2 regions of the Gordonia sp. SID5947 genome follow, and region 2 is predicted to be linked to the other one. Evidence: riboswitches for the same ligand, from Rfam matches in the RefSeq annotation. Region 2 holds a riboswitch; the other holds the start of a gene.
The links. Region 2 has a riboswitch for cyclic di-AMP ahead of GTV32_RS10030 (transglycosylase family protein). Riboswitches for the same ligand answer to the same signal wherever they lie in the genome.
Positions count from the first base shown of each region.

Region 1: another riboswitch for cyclic di-AMP. It lies ahead of GTV32_RS02070 (C40 family peptidase); the one in region 2 lies ahead of GTV32_RS10030 (transglycosylase family protein).

Region 1 is NZ_WWHU01000001.1:423,087-431,715, forward strand. It holds partial or broken gene GTV32_RS02055 (Lrp/AsnC ligand binding domain-containing protein) at 1-18, opposite strand, end outside; gene GTV32_RS02060 (DEDD exonuclease domain-containing protein) at 137-1,894, opposite strand; gene GTV32_RS02065 (hypothetical protein) at 2,083-2,367, shown strand; cyclic di-AMP (ydaO/yuaA leader) riboswitch at 2,476-2,656, shown strand; gene GTV32_RS02070 (C40 family peptidase) at 2,671-3,387, shown strand; partial or broken gene GTV32_RS02075 (C40 family peptidase) at 3,572-4,611, shown strand; gene GTV32_RS02080 (hypothetical protein) at 4,639-5,751, shown strand; gene GTV32_RS23975 (hypothetical protein) at 5,733-6,155, shown strand; gene GTV32_RS02085 (glycosyltransferase family 4 protein) at 6,155-7,273, shown strand; gene GTV32_RS02090 (long-chain fatty acid--CoA ligase) at 7,283-8,629, opposite strand, start outside.
Region 2 is NZ_WWHU01000001.1:2,163,078-2,171,706, forward strand. It holds gene GTV32_RS10010 (hypothetical protein) at 26-235, shown strand; gene GTV32_RS10015 (flavin reductase family protein) at 232-783, shown strand; gene moaA (GTP 3',8-cyclase MoaA) at 780-1,871, shown strand; gene GTV32_RS10025 (MoaD/ThiS family protein) at 1,878-2,126, shown strand; cyclic di-AMP (ydaO/yuaA leader) riboswitch at 2,353-2,565, shown strand; gene GTV32_RS10030 (transglycosylase family protein) at 2,572-3,213, shown strand; gene GTV32_RS10035 (DUF6328 family protein) at 3,317-3,844, opposite strand; gene GTV32_RS10040 (TetR family transcriptional regulator) at 3,881-4,537, opposite strand; gene GTV32_RS10045 (SDR family NAD(P)-dependent oxidoreductase) at 4,597-5,487, shown strand; gene GTV32_RS10050 (ABC-F family ATP-binding cassette domain-containing protein) at 5,748-7,361, shown strand; gene GTV32_RS10055 (molybdenum cofactor biosynthesis protein MoaE) at 7,397-7,849, opposite strand; gene GTV32_RS10060 (MogA/MoaB family molybdenum cofactor biosynthesis protein) at 7,849-8,346, opposite strand; gene moaC (cyclic pyranopterin monophosphate synthase MoaC) at 8,339-8,629, opposite strand, start outside.

The DNA.
Region 1 (8,629 bases), 1.7 Mb from region 2:
GACGATGGCGGTGATCATGCGTGCCAGCGTAATGCTCCCGACCCCGCCGACCGTGCGCAGAATCGCGCCGACCGTGCGCAGATTCGTGCCGGTGTGGCACGGGGCGTGGTCGGCGGGGCGGTCGGCCCACGTTGTGTCAGCCTGCCCGGCGGGGCGCATCGCGGGCGGCGTGGGCAGTCTGCGACCACGGCAGCCACCGCTCGGCGCTCGCCGCGGGCAGCGCGAACGGCTCTGTGGTGGCGACGATCCGGGCGCCGGGCTCGGTGATCCACCGATAGAGCAGCCCGGCTTCCTCGGGAGAGGCGCCGAGCAGCGGCCCCTCGGCCGCGACAACGGTCTCGGCGGCGGCGGTCAACGTCTCGACGACGGCCATCGGGGCGACACCGCGACGCGCGACGCCTGCGCTGGCCAGTCGTCCATGCCGGATCACTGCGATCTCCCAACCCCGATCGGGATCGGGCCGGGCGACGACGAGTTCGGTGATCGCGCACAGCGCCGCGAGTCGCTGGCATCGCGCCAGGGCGTCGACCGTCGCGGACACCCGGTCTCGTTGTCGCGCAGCGCTTTCGAACATCTGGGCATCGGCCAGACGGGTCAGGCGGTCGGTGAGGTCGGTCAGCAGGTGATCTCGATCGCCTGTCATCAGATCACGAACCGAGGAGACCCGCGGGAGATAGTCGGGCAGGGTCAGGGGGCGTTCGGACGCGGCGTGGCAACCTCCGATACGGGGACCGCCCACGGCTTCGGATCGACACCAGTGGTGCGTTGCCGACCCCAACCGCGTCGTACAGCTACGCAATCCGGCCGACCGGCTGATCATGTCGGCGATCGTTGCCGCGGTGGTGCGGTTGCCGATCGGGCCGACGGAGTCGTCGGTCGGGGTGCGCGAGACCTTCAGCCGGGGGAAGCGTTCGCCCGTCAGCACGATCCACCACCCGCGGTGCGGCTGAGTGGATCGCCGGTTGTAGGCGGGCGCATGGGCGGCCAAGAGGCGTAACTCGCGCACGCCGGCCTCGAGCGCGTGGGAGCATTCGACGTGGTCGACCCGGGTGGCCAGGTTCACCATCTCGCCGATCCGCCGGCGGGGGTCGCCGCCGGTGAAGTACGACAGGACGCGACGTCGGAGGTCGACGGCGGTCCCCACGTACAGCACCTCGTCCGATGGACCGCGGAACAGATAGACACCGGGTCTCGACGGCAGGTCCCGCGCCAGGGTGCGTTTCGCACGCAGTCGGGGATCGGAGCGCGGCAGGTAGGCCGTCAGTTCCCGATAGGTGTCGACTCCCTGATTGCCCACCCGTTCGAGAAGTCGATGGAACACCTCGACCGTGGCGCGCGCATCGTCGAGCGCGCGGTGGGTGGGGCGCGTGGAGACGTCGAAGAGGTCGGCGAGAGCAGACAACCTGACGGTGGGTGCCTCGTCGCGCGTCAGGATGCGTCGGGCCATCGTCACCGTGCACAGGCTGGCGGTGAACGGCCACTCGATTCCCAGGCGTGCCGCGTTGTGCCGGAGGAATCCCATGTCGAATCGCGCGTTGTGGGCCACCAGGATCGATCCGCGCGCGAACTCGACGAACGAGGGCAACACCGCGCCGATCATGGGTGCGTCGCCGACCATCGCCTCGGTGATGCCGGTGAGCGTCACGATCTGCGGTGGGATGGGCAGACCCGGATCCACCAGCGTTGCGAACTCGCCGATGACCTCACCGCCGCGGATCTTCACCGCCCCGATCTCGGTGATGCCGTCATCGGTCGGGCTGCCGCCCGTTGTCTCGAGGTCGACGACGACCAGCGTGGTGTCGAACAGTGAACGATCGGGACGGAAGCCGTCCTCGCCGTCGTCGACGTCGGCAAAGGTGAGTTGTCCGCCGTCCGTCTGCCCCCTGAGCACCACGGAGCGAACACTAGTTCGACGGTACGACAGTTTCTGTTGTGACAGGCGGGAAAGGTGAGGACGGCGGCTTCGGCCACGGATCTGTCGGTGGCCGTCCCTAGTCTCCATCACGTGTGACGCACGGTGCCGAGTCAGGCGATTCGGGCCGGCGACATACCCAGAGCACGCGATTGAGATGGAGATCACACATGTACATCGACTGCCAGTCCTGCCCGGGCCGTCCCGTCGCTTGTGACGGCTGCATGATGCAGGTGCTGTTCGACGCCCCCAACTGCGAAAACCCCACCGCCGAAGGTGGAGGGAAGGTTACGGGATCCGGGGTGCCGGGAGACGCCGACATCACCGCCGCGATCGGCGTCTTCGAGGCCGCTGCAATGGCCTCCAGCGCCGCTGCAGTATCTGCAAGAAACGGGATAACTGCAGATGGCGGCGGCGTTTCGGGCCGTCAGCTCCGGATCCTGCGCGCCGGCTGACGGCAATCGGTGATTCGGGTCCGAACGGGTCGGTGGACAGACCCGCATCGGATTTCGTAACCTTTCCGAGACCTTTGCAGAGCGTCCCGCTCCAACAGGAGTGGTCTGGATCGGTCACCGCTCAATCGCCACAGGCGAACCGGGGAACCATCAGTTTTCGGAGCGATCCGAATCGGGGTGAATCGCGCATGCCCGGCGACGTCGTAGACGTCGTCCAGACACGTGTGTAGGGCCATTCTTCCGGCCCGAACCCGACAGCTAACTCGGTCGGCGGTCGAAGGGAGAGCAAGGAGAAGTCGCTTCGTGGCGAAACATCGTTTGGAACAGCCCAACCGCGGCACCAAGGTAGCCAAGCGCGCGGTGGTTGCAGGGTCGATCACCGTCGGCTCACTCGCCGCTGTCGCGGGACCGGCGCTCGCAGCGCCGATACACGTGCCCAATGTCGGCACATTCGAACTTCCTGGGGTCGATACCAAGCAGGTCCCCCAGCAATTCCAGGAGCACAAGGCGGCACCTGCGCCCAAGGCTGCTCCCAGTACCCCGGCGGCCGAGTCGCCCGGAGCGAGCGTCTCCGTTCCGAACCTGGGTACCTTCACCGTGCCCGGTCTGAACGACAACCAGATCCCGCAGCAGTTCAAGCCCAAGGGCGGCGGCGGCATCCTGGGTGCGCAGCCGACGGCGGCGCAGAAGGCCGTGCGGGTCGCCGAGAGCAAGATCGGCGCTCCGTATGTCTACGGGTCGGCCGGTCCCAACGCGTTCGACTGCTCCGGACTCGTCTACTACTCGTACAAGCAGGCTGGCAAGACCATCCCGCGCGACAGCTACGGACAGCTCGGTGGCGGCACCCCGGTGTCGTCCATCGCGGCGGCCAAGCCGGGCGACGTGCTGATCTTCAACGGTGGCGGCCACGCAGGCATGTACGTCGGCAACGGAACCTTTGTCCATGCCTCGACCGCCGGTGTGCCGGTCAAGAAGGACAAGGTCTCCAACTGGTCGATCACCGGCATCCGGCGCTACTGAGCGTCGGGTCACCGATGAGTATGTGAACTCGTTTGGGCGGATCACGTGGAATGCGTGATCCGCCCAAACCAATCACCTGACCTGGCAGGGCCGGTCCGCTCCGGACCGTCGCAGGTCACGTGAGCGGGGGGACAGTGGTGGAGGAGAAGTGACAGCCGTGGTTTCCGGATTGTGGACCGCACGGATGCGGGCGGTATCCGTACTGCTCGTGGCCGCGGTGTTGGCACTGGTGGTGTCCGCGGGACAGCTCGCTTCGCCGACGGGCGCGGGGATGCCTCGGCGGCGCCGGTCCGTTCCCCGGATCAGCTGCTCGGCCAATACAAGAAACTCAGCGACGACGCCGAGAAGTCGGCGGAGGCGATGCACAACGCGCAGATGGAGTACGACAAGCAGCGACGCATCGTGGCCGACTCGAAGAAGGCGTCGGCCGACGCCGACCGCACGCTCGTCGTGACACAGAAGCGTCTCGAGGGTTTTCAGGGCCGGGTCGATTCGATCGTGCGCGCCAGCTACAAGGGCGCCCGGGTCAACCGCCTGTACGCCGTGCTCGTCAGTGACTCCCCCCAGTCGTTGCTCGATCAGATGTCGGGCCTGGAGCTGATCTCTCGTCAAGCGGCCACCGACCTGCGGAGCCTCAAAGACGCGCGCCGGAAGACATTGGCTGCCAAGGCCTCCGCGGACAAGACCGCGACCGAGGCGACCGCTGCGGTGGCCGCCGCCGAGAAGACGCGTGGTGAGCTCCAGGCGAAGCAGGCGAATCTGCAATTGCAGGCCGTGCAGATCCGCGCGGTGTACGAGTCCATGACAGGTAAGCAGCTCGCGGCGCTGCGCGGCCCGAAGTTCGATTTCGACCCGCGATTCGTGCCGAAGGGCACGTCTGCCGCACTGGTCGCGGTGCAGGCCGCGCTCACCCGGATCGGCGACCCGTATGTGTGGGGTGCCACCGGACCAGACTCGTTCGACTGCTCGGGCCTCATGGTGTGGGCATACGAGCAGGCGGGCAAGACGCTGCCGCGTTCCAGCGAGGCGCAGAGCGGTTCCGGGCAGGCGGTCGACCGTGGTGATCTGCGCCCCGGAGACCTGATCATCTACTACCCGGATGCACACCATGTCGGCATGTATGTCGGCGACGGCTACGTGATCCACGCGTCCACATTCGGTGTGCCGGTGAAGGTCGTGCCGATCGACGAGGCAGGACCATTCAGCTCGGCTCGCCGGTACTGAGTGGCGTGCCGTGAAGGGCGCGTCCGGATGACGGTCGCGGGCGGGTCGCGGTCGCGACGGCCTCGAGGCCTTCTGACCATCGCCGGGTCGATGGTCCTCGTCGCCGTGATGGTGAGCGGATGCGGGCAGGATGCCGCCCCGACATCTCGATCGGGTGGCAGCACGACGACCACCCCGGCCAACATCTACGAAGAGCAGCGAGCGGCGGGGGCCCAGGCGACCCTGGATGCGCTCGGTGAGGGACTGCTCGCCGGCGACCGGAGCCGCGTGACCGATCTCGTCGACGCCTCGGCGTCCTCCGACTTCCGTGCACGCATCGAGACATCGGTCGCCAATCTGGCCGGCACCGACCTCCGGTCCGAGACCCCGGCTCCGGCCTCGCCGCCCGCCGGCGATGCGTCGTCGACCCGGCCATCGGGTTCGCCGGCAGCGGACGCGTCGTCCGCGGCGCTGTCGTCCGCCTCGACGCCGCCGGCGAGGGGAGAAGCCTTGCAGCTGAACTCCCTTCGGTATGTCCTGGCGCCCACCGAAGAGGCCGAGACGCTGGTTCCCCCCGAATTGCAGACACGCCTAGACGCACAGGGCAGTTCGGACTCGTGGGTCGCGCCGGTGGAGTTGCACTACGCGCTCGGCGGTGCGCAGAAACCAGGGCTCGACGAGCCCGAGGTGGTGGTCTCGACTCAGTTCGTGATGGCGCGCTACGGAGACGAGTGGAAGATCGTCGGTGATGCCGCGGCGATCGGTGCGGCCGCCATGCCGACCCAGCTGTGGGAACTACCCGGTGTGGCGGCAGATGATCTCGCCACCGCGGGCGGCGAGTCTGTGATCGCCTCCTATCCCGGCACGGAGACCGTGGTCGACCGGGTGCGCCGGTTGCTCCCAGGTGCGACCGCCGCGGTCACCGACTTCTGGGGCGCCGACTGGCCGCGCCGGGCGGCGGTGGTGGCGACAGGCACGCCTGCGGAGTTCAGCGACCTGGCGCAGAGCACGGCCACCGACATCGCGGGTGCGGCGGCGGCGACGGTGTTCAGCCGGATCGATACCGGCGCACATGTGGCTGCCGGACAGCGCATCATCCTCACCCCAACGCGCGCGACATCGCGGAGCCCGCGCTGGGAGTGGTGCTGCGGCATGAGCTGACCCATGTGGCCGCGCGCGTCGCGACGTCGCCGGGTGCGCCGTTGTGGATCACCGAGGGCGTTCCCGAATACGTCGGACGGAAGAACACCTACGTTCGCCTCGAGGATGCCGCGCCCGACCTCGCTTCCGCCGTCCGGGCCGGGGACGGCCCCACGGGGCTGCCGGCCGATCGGGACTTTGCGGTGGACTCGGACGAGGCGCGCGTGGCGTACCAGGCCGCATGGTCGGTCGCCGCCTTCGTCGCGGCGCGTTTCGGGGAGGCCAAGCTCAAGGCGCTCTACCTCGGTGTCGCTGCTAGCGACGACGTGAAGCGCCAGGATGTCGCGATCCGTGGTGTCCTGGGTATGTCGCGCGCAGAGTTCGTCGCCTCATGGCAGCGATGGCTGAACGACCAGGTCGGCTGATGCGTCGAACCCTGTTGATCACCAACGATTTCCCACCGCGCCCGGGTGGTATCCAGTCGTACCTGCAGAACCTGGTCGATCTGCTGCCACCTGAGGAGGTGGTCGTCTACGCACCGCGGTGGCGAGGCCATGAGGAGTTCGACGCCTCGGTGCCCTACACGGTGCTACGTCATCGCACGACCCTGATGCTGCCCACGCCGTTTGTCGCCCGCCGGGCCGCGAAGATCATCCGGGCCCACGGCATCTCGACGGTGTGGTTCGGCGCGGCTGCGCCGTTGGCGGTCCTCGCGCCCGCGATGCGACGGGCCGGGGCCGTCCGGGTCATCGCGAGCACCCATGGCCACGAGGTCGGGTGGTCCATGCTGCCGCTCGCGCGTCAGGTGCTGTCGTTCATCGGGCGGAATGTCGATGTCGTCACCTTCGTGAGTCGCTACACGCGGGGACGGTTCGCCTCGGCGTTCGGTGCACGGGCGGCTCTCGAGTATCTGCCACCCGGGGTCGACACCAGCCGGTTCGCGCCGGATCCACAGGCGCGGCGGCGGATTCGGGAACAGCTCGGGCTCGGAGACCGTCCGACGGTGCTCTGCCTGTCGAGGCTGGTGCCGCGCAAGGGACAGGATGCATTGATCCGCGCACTGCCGTTGATCCGGCGGGAGATCGGCGACGTGACCCTGGTGATCGTGGGTGGCGGACCGTACGCGGAGACCCTTCGCGAACTGGTCTCGCAGTACGGGATGACCGACCACGTGGTGTTCACCGGTTCGGTGTCGTCGGCGGACCTGCCCGCATACCACAACATCGCGGACGTGTTCGCGATGCCGGCGCGGACCCGGGGCCGTGGACTCGATGTCGAAGGGCTGGGCATCGTCTATCTCGAGGCGTCGGCCACCGGGGTCCCGGTCGTCGCCGGCCAATCGGGCGGTGCGCCGGAGACGGTCGTGGAGGGCGTCACCGGAACCGTCGTCGACGGCACCGATGTCGACGCGGTGGCCTTCGCGATCACCGCAATCCTCGCGGATCCGGCCGCTGCATCCGAGATGGGCTCGCGGGGGCGTGAGCACGCCGTGGAGACGTGGGAGTGGCGGTCGATCGCTGCCCGGCTGCGGCAGCTGCTCTGAGCTGGTGCCTCAGCGCGTGTAGATCGCGTCGATGTCGTCGGCGAACTTCTGGACCACCACGTTGCGCTTCACCTTCAGGGTCGGGGTCATCTCGCCGGTCTCCTCGGTGAAATCGTCCGGCAGGATGCGGAACTTCTTGATCGCCTCCGCGTGCGAGACGGTCTTGTTCGCGTCGTCGACCGCGGCCTGGACCTCGGCTCGCAGATCGTCGTCGCCTGCCAGATCTGCGACGCTCGCCGACGCGGGCTTGTGGTGGCGGTCCTTCCATGCGGGGAAGGCCTCCGGATCGATCGTGATCAGTGCGGCGATGAAGGGTTTCGCGTCGCCGATGACGAGCGCCTGCGAGACGAGGGGACTCGACCGGATGACGTCTTCGAGTCCGGCCGGGGACACGTTCTTGCCCCCGGCGGTCACGATCAGTTCCTTCTTCCGGCCGGTGATCGTGAGATAGCCGTCGCCGTCGACGCTCCCGAGGTCACCGGTGTGGAACCAGCCGTCCTCGATCGCGGTGTCGGTGGCCTCGGCATTGCGCCAGTAACCGCCGAACACCACGCCGCCGGACAGCATCACCTCGCCGTCGTCGGCGATTCGTACGCTGTTGCCGGCCAACGGTTTACCCACCGTTCCGACCCGTACCCGGCCGGGTGTGTTCACGCTGAACGCGGCCGTCGTCTCGGTGAGACCGTACCCCTCGTAGACGGGGATACCGATACCCGAGAAAAAGTGCCCGAGCCGTGCACCGAGCGGTGCGCCGCCCGATATGGCGAGTTCGCACTCGCCGCCGAGCGCCGCGCGCAGCTTGCCGTAGACGAGCTTGTCGAACACGGCGTGCTTTGCCTTGAGGAGCAGACCGGCGTCGCCGCGCTCGACCGCCTGGGAGTATTCGACGGCGGCGTCGGCGGCCGCGTCGAAGATGCGTCCCTTGCCCTCGTCGTGGGCCTTCTGCCGGGCGCTGTTGTAGACCTTCTCGAACACACGGGGCACGGACAGGATCAGCGACGGCTTGAACACCGCGAACTCCGGCACCAGATTCGGGATGTCGTTGGTGTAGCCGATCTCCACGCCCGCCTCGATGGCGACCAGGTTGATGGCCCGCGCGAGCACATGTGCCATCGGGAGGAACATGAGCAACCGCTTGCCGGGACCGAGCAACGTGCGCATGTTGCCCTCGAGGACGCCATAGACCTCGGAGAGGAGATTGCTGTGGCTGAGCATGCAGCCTTTGGGCCGGCCGGTGGTGCCCGAGGTGTAGATCAGGGTGGCGGGGTCGGCGGCGGTGACGGTCGCGCGACGCTTGGTCACCTCGTCGTCGTGGATGTCGGCGCCGGCGGCCTCGAGAGCGGCGATGGCACCGGT
Region 2 (8,629 bases):
CACGACGTGTTCTACCGTGGAAGACATGAGGAGCCAATCGTCACCGCGACTGCTGCAGCTGGCCGTGGTCGTGTTCGCGATCGGGCTCGTGGCGATCGTCGCGCTGTTCGTGACCCCGTTGCTCACCGACGGGGGCACCGCGCCCACATTCGTGTACGTGCTCACCATGTGCGCACCGGTGGGCTTCGTACTCGGACTGGTCTTCGCCCTCCGGTCGGGACGGCGCGCACGGTGACCATCGAATCCGCGTTCCCGACCACGGCTACCGATCTCTCCCCGGCCGCCGACACCGAGGTACTCAAACGCGCTTACAGCTGTTTCCCGTCCGGCGTCGTGGCGGTCGCGTGCCGTGTCGTCGGCGCGGACGGCGTTCCCGAACTCGTCGGGATGGCGGCGAGCGCCTTCACCACGGTGTCGCTCGATCCCCCACTCGTCTCGCTGTGTGTGCAGAACTCGTCGACCACCTGGCCGCGACTGCGCGAGGCCCCCGCCATCGGCGTCAGCGTCTTCGCGCGGGACCAGTCGGACCTGTGCCGACAGCTGGCGGGGCCGGCTCACACCCGCTTCGCCGGGATCACTCCGTCCGGCACCGATGACGGCGCGGTGTTCATCCCGGACGCCGCCGCCAGTCTGTCCTGTTCGCTTCACAACGAGATACCGGCCGGTGACCACACCCTGGTACTCCTCCGCATCGATGCCCTGCGTTACGACGCCGGCGTGGAACCACTCGTGTTCCACGCCAGCACGTTTCGCTCACTGGAAGTCCGGAGGAGCGACACATGACGCTTGTCTCGCTCGGCCTCCCCACCACATCGTCGTCGACGGATGCGGCGCCCGCGGACACCCCCACGACGGGTCCGCTGCGGGATCGGCTCGGACGCATCGTCACCGACCTGCGGGTCTCGGTGACCGATCGCTGCAATCTGCGGTGCACCTACTGCATGCCGGCTGACGGGCTCGACTGGCTGCCCACCGACGACGTCCTGACAACCGACGAACTGATCCGGGTGATGACCGTGGCCGTCCGCGACCTCGGCATCCGGACGATCCGCTTCACCGGCGGCGAACCCCTGCTCCGCCGCGACCTCGACGACCTGATCGGCGCGGTCTCCGCATTGCCGGAAGGCCCCGAGATCGCGATGACCACCAACGGCCTCGGCCTCGGCCACCGGATCGACGCGCTGGTGGCCGCCGGACTGGACCGCATCAACGTCTCGCTGGACACGGTGGATCGCCGACGGTTTGCCGAGATCACCCGGCGTGATCGGCTCGACGACGTGGTGGACGGGCTGGCCGCCGCCCGGGCGGCCGGGGTGCGATCGATCAAGGTGAACGCGGTCCTCGCCGGTCACGACGACCTCGGCCGGCTCCCCGACCTCCTCGGGTTCTGCCTCGAGCACGGGTACCAGCTACGCATCATCGAGCAGATGCCACTGGACGCGGACCACCGTTGGGACCGGTCGTCGATGGTCACCGCCGACGAGATCCTCGCCGCCCTGCGCGCTCGGTACACCTTGCGGCCCGATCCCCGCCCCCGCGGCAGTGCGCCCGCCGCCACCTGGCTCGTCGACGGCCACGAGGTGGACGGTGCACCGGCACGGGTCGGCGTGATCGCGTCGGTCACCCGTCCCTTCTGCGGCGATTGCGACCGGACCCGGCTCACCGCCGACGGCGCGCTTCGCAATTGTCTGTTCGCGGAGTCCGAGACCGACTTGCGTGGGCTCCTCCGCAGCGGTCTGCCCGACGATCAGCTCGACGGCGCCATCGCCGCCCGCTGGCGCGGCAACACCTGGGTGAAGGCCGCCGGCCATGGGGTGAACAGCCCCGACTTCCACCAGCCCGATCGGCCGATGTCGGCCATCGGAGGCTGATCGACGATGCAGGTCACCATCCGGTACTTCGCTGCCGCGCGCGCGGCGGCAGGCGGCGACACGGCCGTCGTCGACGTCGACGCGGACACCACCCTCGGCGACCTCGAGTCGATCCTGTCCGCGGGTAACCCGGATCTGCAGCGGGTGCTGGCGCGATGCTCCTACCTCCGCGACTCGGTCGCGCTCTGCGATCGCGATGTGGCCCTTGGGGCGTGTGCGGTCATCGACGTCCTGCCGCCATTCGCCGGTGGCTGACGACACATTCGCGCTGTGACCTTCCTCACATAACGGCTCGATAACGAGAAGGACACAAGTCGACTATCGCGCCGTGAGCAGGGACGACCCCGAAATTGGGTCGAGAGACCCAATCGTCCGGCGAAAACAGGCTCGCCAACAACGTGATTCGAGCTCATAGACGTCGTAGTGTGACTGAACGACGCCCCACGGGGGGTCACGACCAAGTAACCAAATGCATAACGTCCCGTCGGCCGCGCCGAACCTCGCTCCGTCACGGGACGCACCACAGAACGACATCTAGGAGCGAGGACGGGGGACCCAACCCTCCGACAGAGAACCGGACGGTCATCACGACGTCCTTGGGGTTAAGTCCCGGCGTGACTCACGTCAGGCCGAGACCGGGCACCTCTCGCCCGAACCCGACAGCTGACTTCGTAGGCGCGTGGAGAGAGGAACACCACTCATGTCCGGACGTCATCGCAAACCGACGACAGCCACGACCACCAAGACCTTCGCGAAGGTCGCCCTGACCGGAGCAGTCCTCGGCGGCGGTGCCGCCCTGCTGGGAGGCACGGGTACGGCCAACGCCGCGACCGACGCCGAATGGAACCAGGTCGCCCAGTGCGAGTCGGGCGGCAACTGGGCCATCAACACCGGCAACGGTTACCAGGGCGGCCTGCAGTTCAGCCAGAGCACCTGGGCCGGCCACGGCGGCACCCAGTTCGCCCCCAGCGCCGACCAGGCCACCAAGGAGCAGCAGATCGTGGTCGCCGAGCGTGTGCTGGGCAGCCAGGGCAAGGGCGCGTGGCCCGTGTGTGGCACCGGCCTCTCGGGCGCCACCCAGCGCAGCGCGCCCAGTGAGGCTCCGCGTCTGCAGCTCCCGAAGCTGCCGGCACCCTTCAACTGGTCGTCGGCACCCGAAGCCAAGAGCACCGGTGACGTGCAGAAGCAGCTCGACTCCGCGCTCGACCAGGCCCGGGAGAACGGCAAGATCTCGCCCGAGGTCAAGAGCCTGTGGGATATGGCCAAGAAGAGCGGCTACGAGCTCACCCCGGACCAGATCAAGATGTTCAACGAGCACAAGGACCAGCTGCCCACTCCCTGATAGGAGCAGCTGACTCGGCCCGGCCCCGGGCCCACAGTCGAAGGGCCCCGCACGACGGTTTCAGACCCGTGCGGGGCCCTTTTCCATTCTCATCGGCGACCGGTCAGTCGTGCCGCGACAGTCGCCGCCGCTCACGCAGCGGCATGGCGACCCACATGAACACGAAGACCACCAGCGCCGCACCCCCGGCGGTGAGGGCGGCCCAACCGCCGAAGACGATGTCGAAGATCACCGTGAGGACGCCGATGAGCGCGATGCCGAGCAAGCCGATGCCGATCAGTGTCAACCGGTGTGCGCGATCCACCAGCTGATCGATCGCGTGGCGCCGAAACAACAGTCGGTGCAACGCAACAGGCGAGATCAGGGTCACTGTGGAGAGCACCGCGAAGACCAGGCTGACGACAAAGATGTTCTGTTCGCGGGAGGTCAGCTCCTCGAAGCCCTCCTGGAACGGGACGGTCAGCATCAGACCGGTGAGGATCTGCCCGCCGGTTTGCACCACTCGCAGTTCCTGCAACAGGCTGGCCCAGTTGCGGTCGAGCCGCTCGGTCGGGGTCTCATGGCGATCGGGCGTCGAGCCACCGGACTGATCGTAGGAGTCACCACGAGCGGAGTCACCTGGGTTGGACACCACACGAACCTATCCCTGCCGGCGCACCGGCGGCGGTCAGTCGGCGAGCAATCCCGTGATCAGCGCTGCCAGGATGCGTCGTAACCGGGATTCGACATCCACCAGCGCATGCCCCAGCCGCGGGTCGTCCCGATAGAGCTCGAGGATCTCGGGCCCCGGGGTGGCTATCTGCCAGAACGCGCCGGCAAGCGCGGTCGAGGTCGCGATGAGATCCACACCGTTCTCCACCGACAACGCGGGCAGCAACCTCCGGACGGATTCGACGATGGCGTCGAGTTCGGCATGCGTCACGTATTTGAAGCGACGGACGGCATCCGGCGACACGTTGCGCTCCAGATTCATCGGCGCCTGGGCGAGCAGATCGCAGAACTGGCCCCGGGTAGCGAGGGTTGCACCGATGACCGAAGCCACGATCTCGGCATCCGCGTGATGCCGCGCGTCCAGGTCCGCTCGTAGAGCCGCGGACCACTCGCGCCAGCCGTCTGCGGTGAGGCGCAGGAAGATCTCCTCCCGCGTCTCGAAATAGCGCAGCATCGCCGACTTGTGCATGCCGACGGCGACCGCGATGTCGGTGAGGGTGATCTCGCGGATGCCCCGCTGGGTCGCCAGCTCCCGCGCGGCGCTCAGGATGGCCTCCTCCCGAGCTTGCTTGGCCTGAGGACTGCGTGCGCGCCGAAAGTCACCCGATTGCATGCCCCCAACTTAGCAAAACGATGTTGCGCAATTACCGCAACGGTGTTTTACTAAAACGCATGGAACAGACATGGTTCATCACCGGATCGTCACGCGGATTCGGGCGTGCGCTCGTCCGCGCCGCCTTGCACGCAGGTCATCGCGTCGCGGCGACCGCACGTCGCCCGGAAGAACTCGACGACCTGGTCGACGAGTTCGGCGACCACATCCATCCGATACGCCTGGATGTCACCGATGTCGACCTGGTGCGCGCGGCGGTCACCGAGGCGCACACAGTGTTCGGAGGTATCGACGTGGTGGTCAACAATGCGGGATACGCCAATGTCGCACCCATCGAGACCGGCGACGACAGCGACTTCCGGACCCAGTTCGAGACCAACTTCTGGGGCGTCTACAACGTGTCCAAGGCAGTCATTCCGCTACTGCGACAACAAGGTCATGGCCTGATCATCCAGTTCTCGTCGGTGGGCGGGCGTGTCGGCGGCTCTGGCGGCATCGCGTCCTACCAGGCCGCGAAGTTCGCGATCGATGGATTCAGTCGGGTATTACGTTCGGAGACTGCGCAATTCGGAGTCAGAGTCCTGGTGGTGGAGCCGAGCGGGTTTCGTACCGATTGGGCGGGGAGTTCGATGACCGTATCCGCGATGTCCGACGGATACTCCGCATTGGGCGCCCGTTACTCGGATTCCACCGACCCCGCGTCACCTCTGCAGGCCGGCGATCCGGAACGTGCCGCAGCGATTCTCGTGGAAGTTGCCGCACGACAGGATATCCCGCACAACCTACCGCTCGGGGCGCAGGCCTCGGCGCTGTCCGTCGAGTTCGGTCGGCGACAACTCGACAGCGACCTCGCCTGGCAGGAGGTGAGCAGGTCCGCCGACTTCGGCCTGCCCTACCCGGTCACCCCTCCTCCTGATGGGGTTCCCGCGCAGTCCGTGCCATCGCGGTGAGCACGACGCGGTATGGTCGGGGAATCATGGAGATCGAGGTCGACAGAATCTAGCCACCGAATTGCCGGTGGCCTCATCCGCGAGACGGCGGTGCGATCGGGAGACGTCCGATCGCACGGTTTGTCGGGACCGTGAACGGTCCGGATGCGGCGTTTTCCCAGCGCGATCTTCGCCGGCCTTTCGGCGCGCCCGACCACCTCCATTGACGCCCCGTCGACGCCCACCGCATCGACAGGGCACGAACACCCAGAAGGCCACCGATGTCCACCCAATCCGCCATCACCCTCCACGACCTGAGTTTCGACTGGCCCGACGGCACCGTCGCGCTCGACCGCGTCGAGGGCACGTTCACCGTCGGCCGTACCGGCCTGACCGGTCGCAACGGAGCAGGCAAGTCCACCTTGCTACGCCTGATCGCCGGCATCCTCACCCCGACCGCGGGCCATGTCGACACGATCGGCGAGGTCGGCTACCTCCCGCAGACACTCACCCTCGCCCGCGAGACGACCATCGCGGAGTTGCTCGGCATCGCCGACACACTCTCCGCCATCCGCGCCATCGAAGGCGGCGACGCCGACGACAAGCACTTCGAGACCGTCGGTGACGATTGGGACATCGAGGCCCGGGCCTATCAAGCGCTACACCAGATCGGCTTCACCGCAATCGATCTCGACCGTCGCGTCGCCGAAGTGTCCGGTGGTGAGGCGATGCTTGTCGCCATCACGGGCCTGCGCATCCGTCGTACCCCCATCACGCTCCTCGACGAGCCGACCAACAACCTCGATCGACCCACGCGGGCCCGGCTCGCGGAGTTCGTGGACGACTGGCCCGGAACCCTCGTCGTGGTCAGTCACGACCTCGAACTCCTCGAGCACATGGAGAACACCGCGGAGCTCCACGACGGTGAGCTGGAGGTGTTCGGCGGTCCGTACAGCGCCTGGGCAGAACACCGCGAGCGGGAGCAAGCGGCCGCCGCGCAGGCGGCTCGCACCGCGCAACAAGCGCTCAAGGTGGAGAAACGCCAACGCACCGAGGCCGAGACCAAACTCGCGCGCAGGGAACGCACGGCCGCCAAGACCCAGAAGGACGGCGGTATCCCGAAGATCCTGGCCGGGGCCCGAGCCAGTAAGGCTCAGGCATCGGCCGGATCACTTCGCTCGACCCTTGACGACAAGGTCCGATCCGCCCAGGCCGCCGTCGACGCCGCCGACGCTCGTGTCCGCGACGACGACCACATCAACCTCGTTCTCCCGGACCCGGACGTGCCGCGCGGTCGGCGACTGCTGGAGCTTCGCGACGCCACCCGCACCGTGATCGTCCAAGGGCCGGAGCGCGTCGCGCTGATGGGACCGAACGGGGTCGGCAAATCGACGCTGATCGGCCAACTCCTGGGAGAACTGCCCGCGACCGACGGCCGGGTCCAGGGCACGCTCCTCACCGATCGCGTCGGATACCTCCCCCAACGTCTCGACGGTCTGGACGATGCCGCGGGTGCGCTGGAGAACGTGCAGACGGTTGCGCCGAATACGCCGCCAGGGACGATCCGCAACCAGTTGGCTCGGCTGTTGCTACGAGGAAGCGCCGCGAACCGCCCGGTCGGCACGCTCTCCGGCGGCGAACGCTTCCGTGTCGCACTCGCGAAACTCCTCTTGGCAGAGCCAATTCCGCAGCTGCTGATCCTGGACGAGCCCACCAACAACCTCGACATCGCGAGTGTGGGACAACTCGCCGAGGCACTCGACGCCTACCGTGGGGCGCTCCTGGTAATCAGCCACGATCTACCGTTCCTCGAGAAGATCGGCATCGACACCGTTCTCGAACTCGGCGCAGACGGGCAGATCCACCAGAGAGGCGACCTGACAGAAACGATGTGACGATCAGCGACGGCGGGCGCGTTGCCGGGTACCGCTCACGCCGAGCCGACCCATTCGTCGCTCCCGTCACCGAAGAACTGGTGTTTCCACACGGGCAGTCGCGCTTTCACCTCGTCGACGAGTTGCGCGCAGAGTTCAAAGGCCGCTCGTCGATGATCGGCCGCAACCGCGACCACAAACGCGACGTCACCGATCGCGAGTTCTCCGACCCGATGCGACACCGCAACGGCCCAGACCCCGTTGCCGGCGCCGGCGATCTCGCCGACGACCTCGGTGAGCACCGTCGGCGCCGACGGGTGGGCAGAGTAGACCAGCCGGGTCACCTCGCGGCCGGCGTCGTGGTTGCGCACCGCACCAACGAAACCGACGACGGCACCGGCGGCGCCGCCCGCGGCCTCGGCGACAAGCGCTTCGTGGGTCGCGAGGTCGATCGCATCGTCGGACAAGGATGCCCGCACCACCTGGACATCGACAGCGCGGTCCGCCATCAGTGATCACCCCCGCGGATCTGGTCCAGCGCGTGGTCGAGCACTCCCTCGAGGACCGACAGCCCGTCCTTCACCCCGCCGGACGAGCCCGGCAGGTTGATCACCAGCGTCGTGGCCGCCACTCCCGCGAGGCCACGCGACAACACTGCCGTCGGCACCGTCGGGAGACCGGCGGACCGGATCGCGTCGGCCAGACCGGGGATCTCCGCGTCGAGTATGGGTCGGGTCTGCTCTGGTGTGCGGTCGGTGGGCGACAGACCGGTCCCTCCGGTGGTGATGACGAGATCGGCGCCTGCGTGGACGCCTGCCCGGATCGCGTCACCGACCGGCGCGCCGTCGGAGACCACGCTGCATTCGGTGACGACGATCCCGCGAGCTCTGAGCCAGTCGCTGATGATCGGGCCGGTGCGGTCGGCGTAGTCGCCACGGCTGGCCCGGGTCGAGGCCACCACGATCCGGGCGGTCCGACGACGCAGACCGGTCGGCGGCTCACTCACGTCGCCACGACCCCGATTTTCCGCCGGTCTTCTCGAGCAGGCACACCCCGTCCATGCTGGCGCGACGGTCGACCGCCTTCACCATGTCGTGCAATGTGAGGCCTGCGACGGCGACAGCGGTGAGCGCTTCCATCTCGACACCGGTCTGACCACTGGTCCCGACGGTCGCCGTGACGTCGATGTGGTCATCGGCGATGGCGAACTCGATCTCGACGGACGACAGGGCGAGCTGATGGCACAACGGGATCAACTCGTCGGTGCGCTTGGCAGCCATGATCCCGGC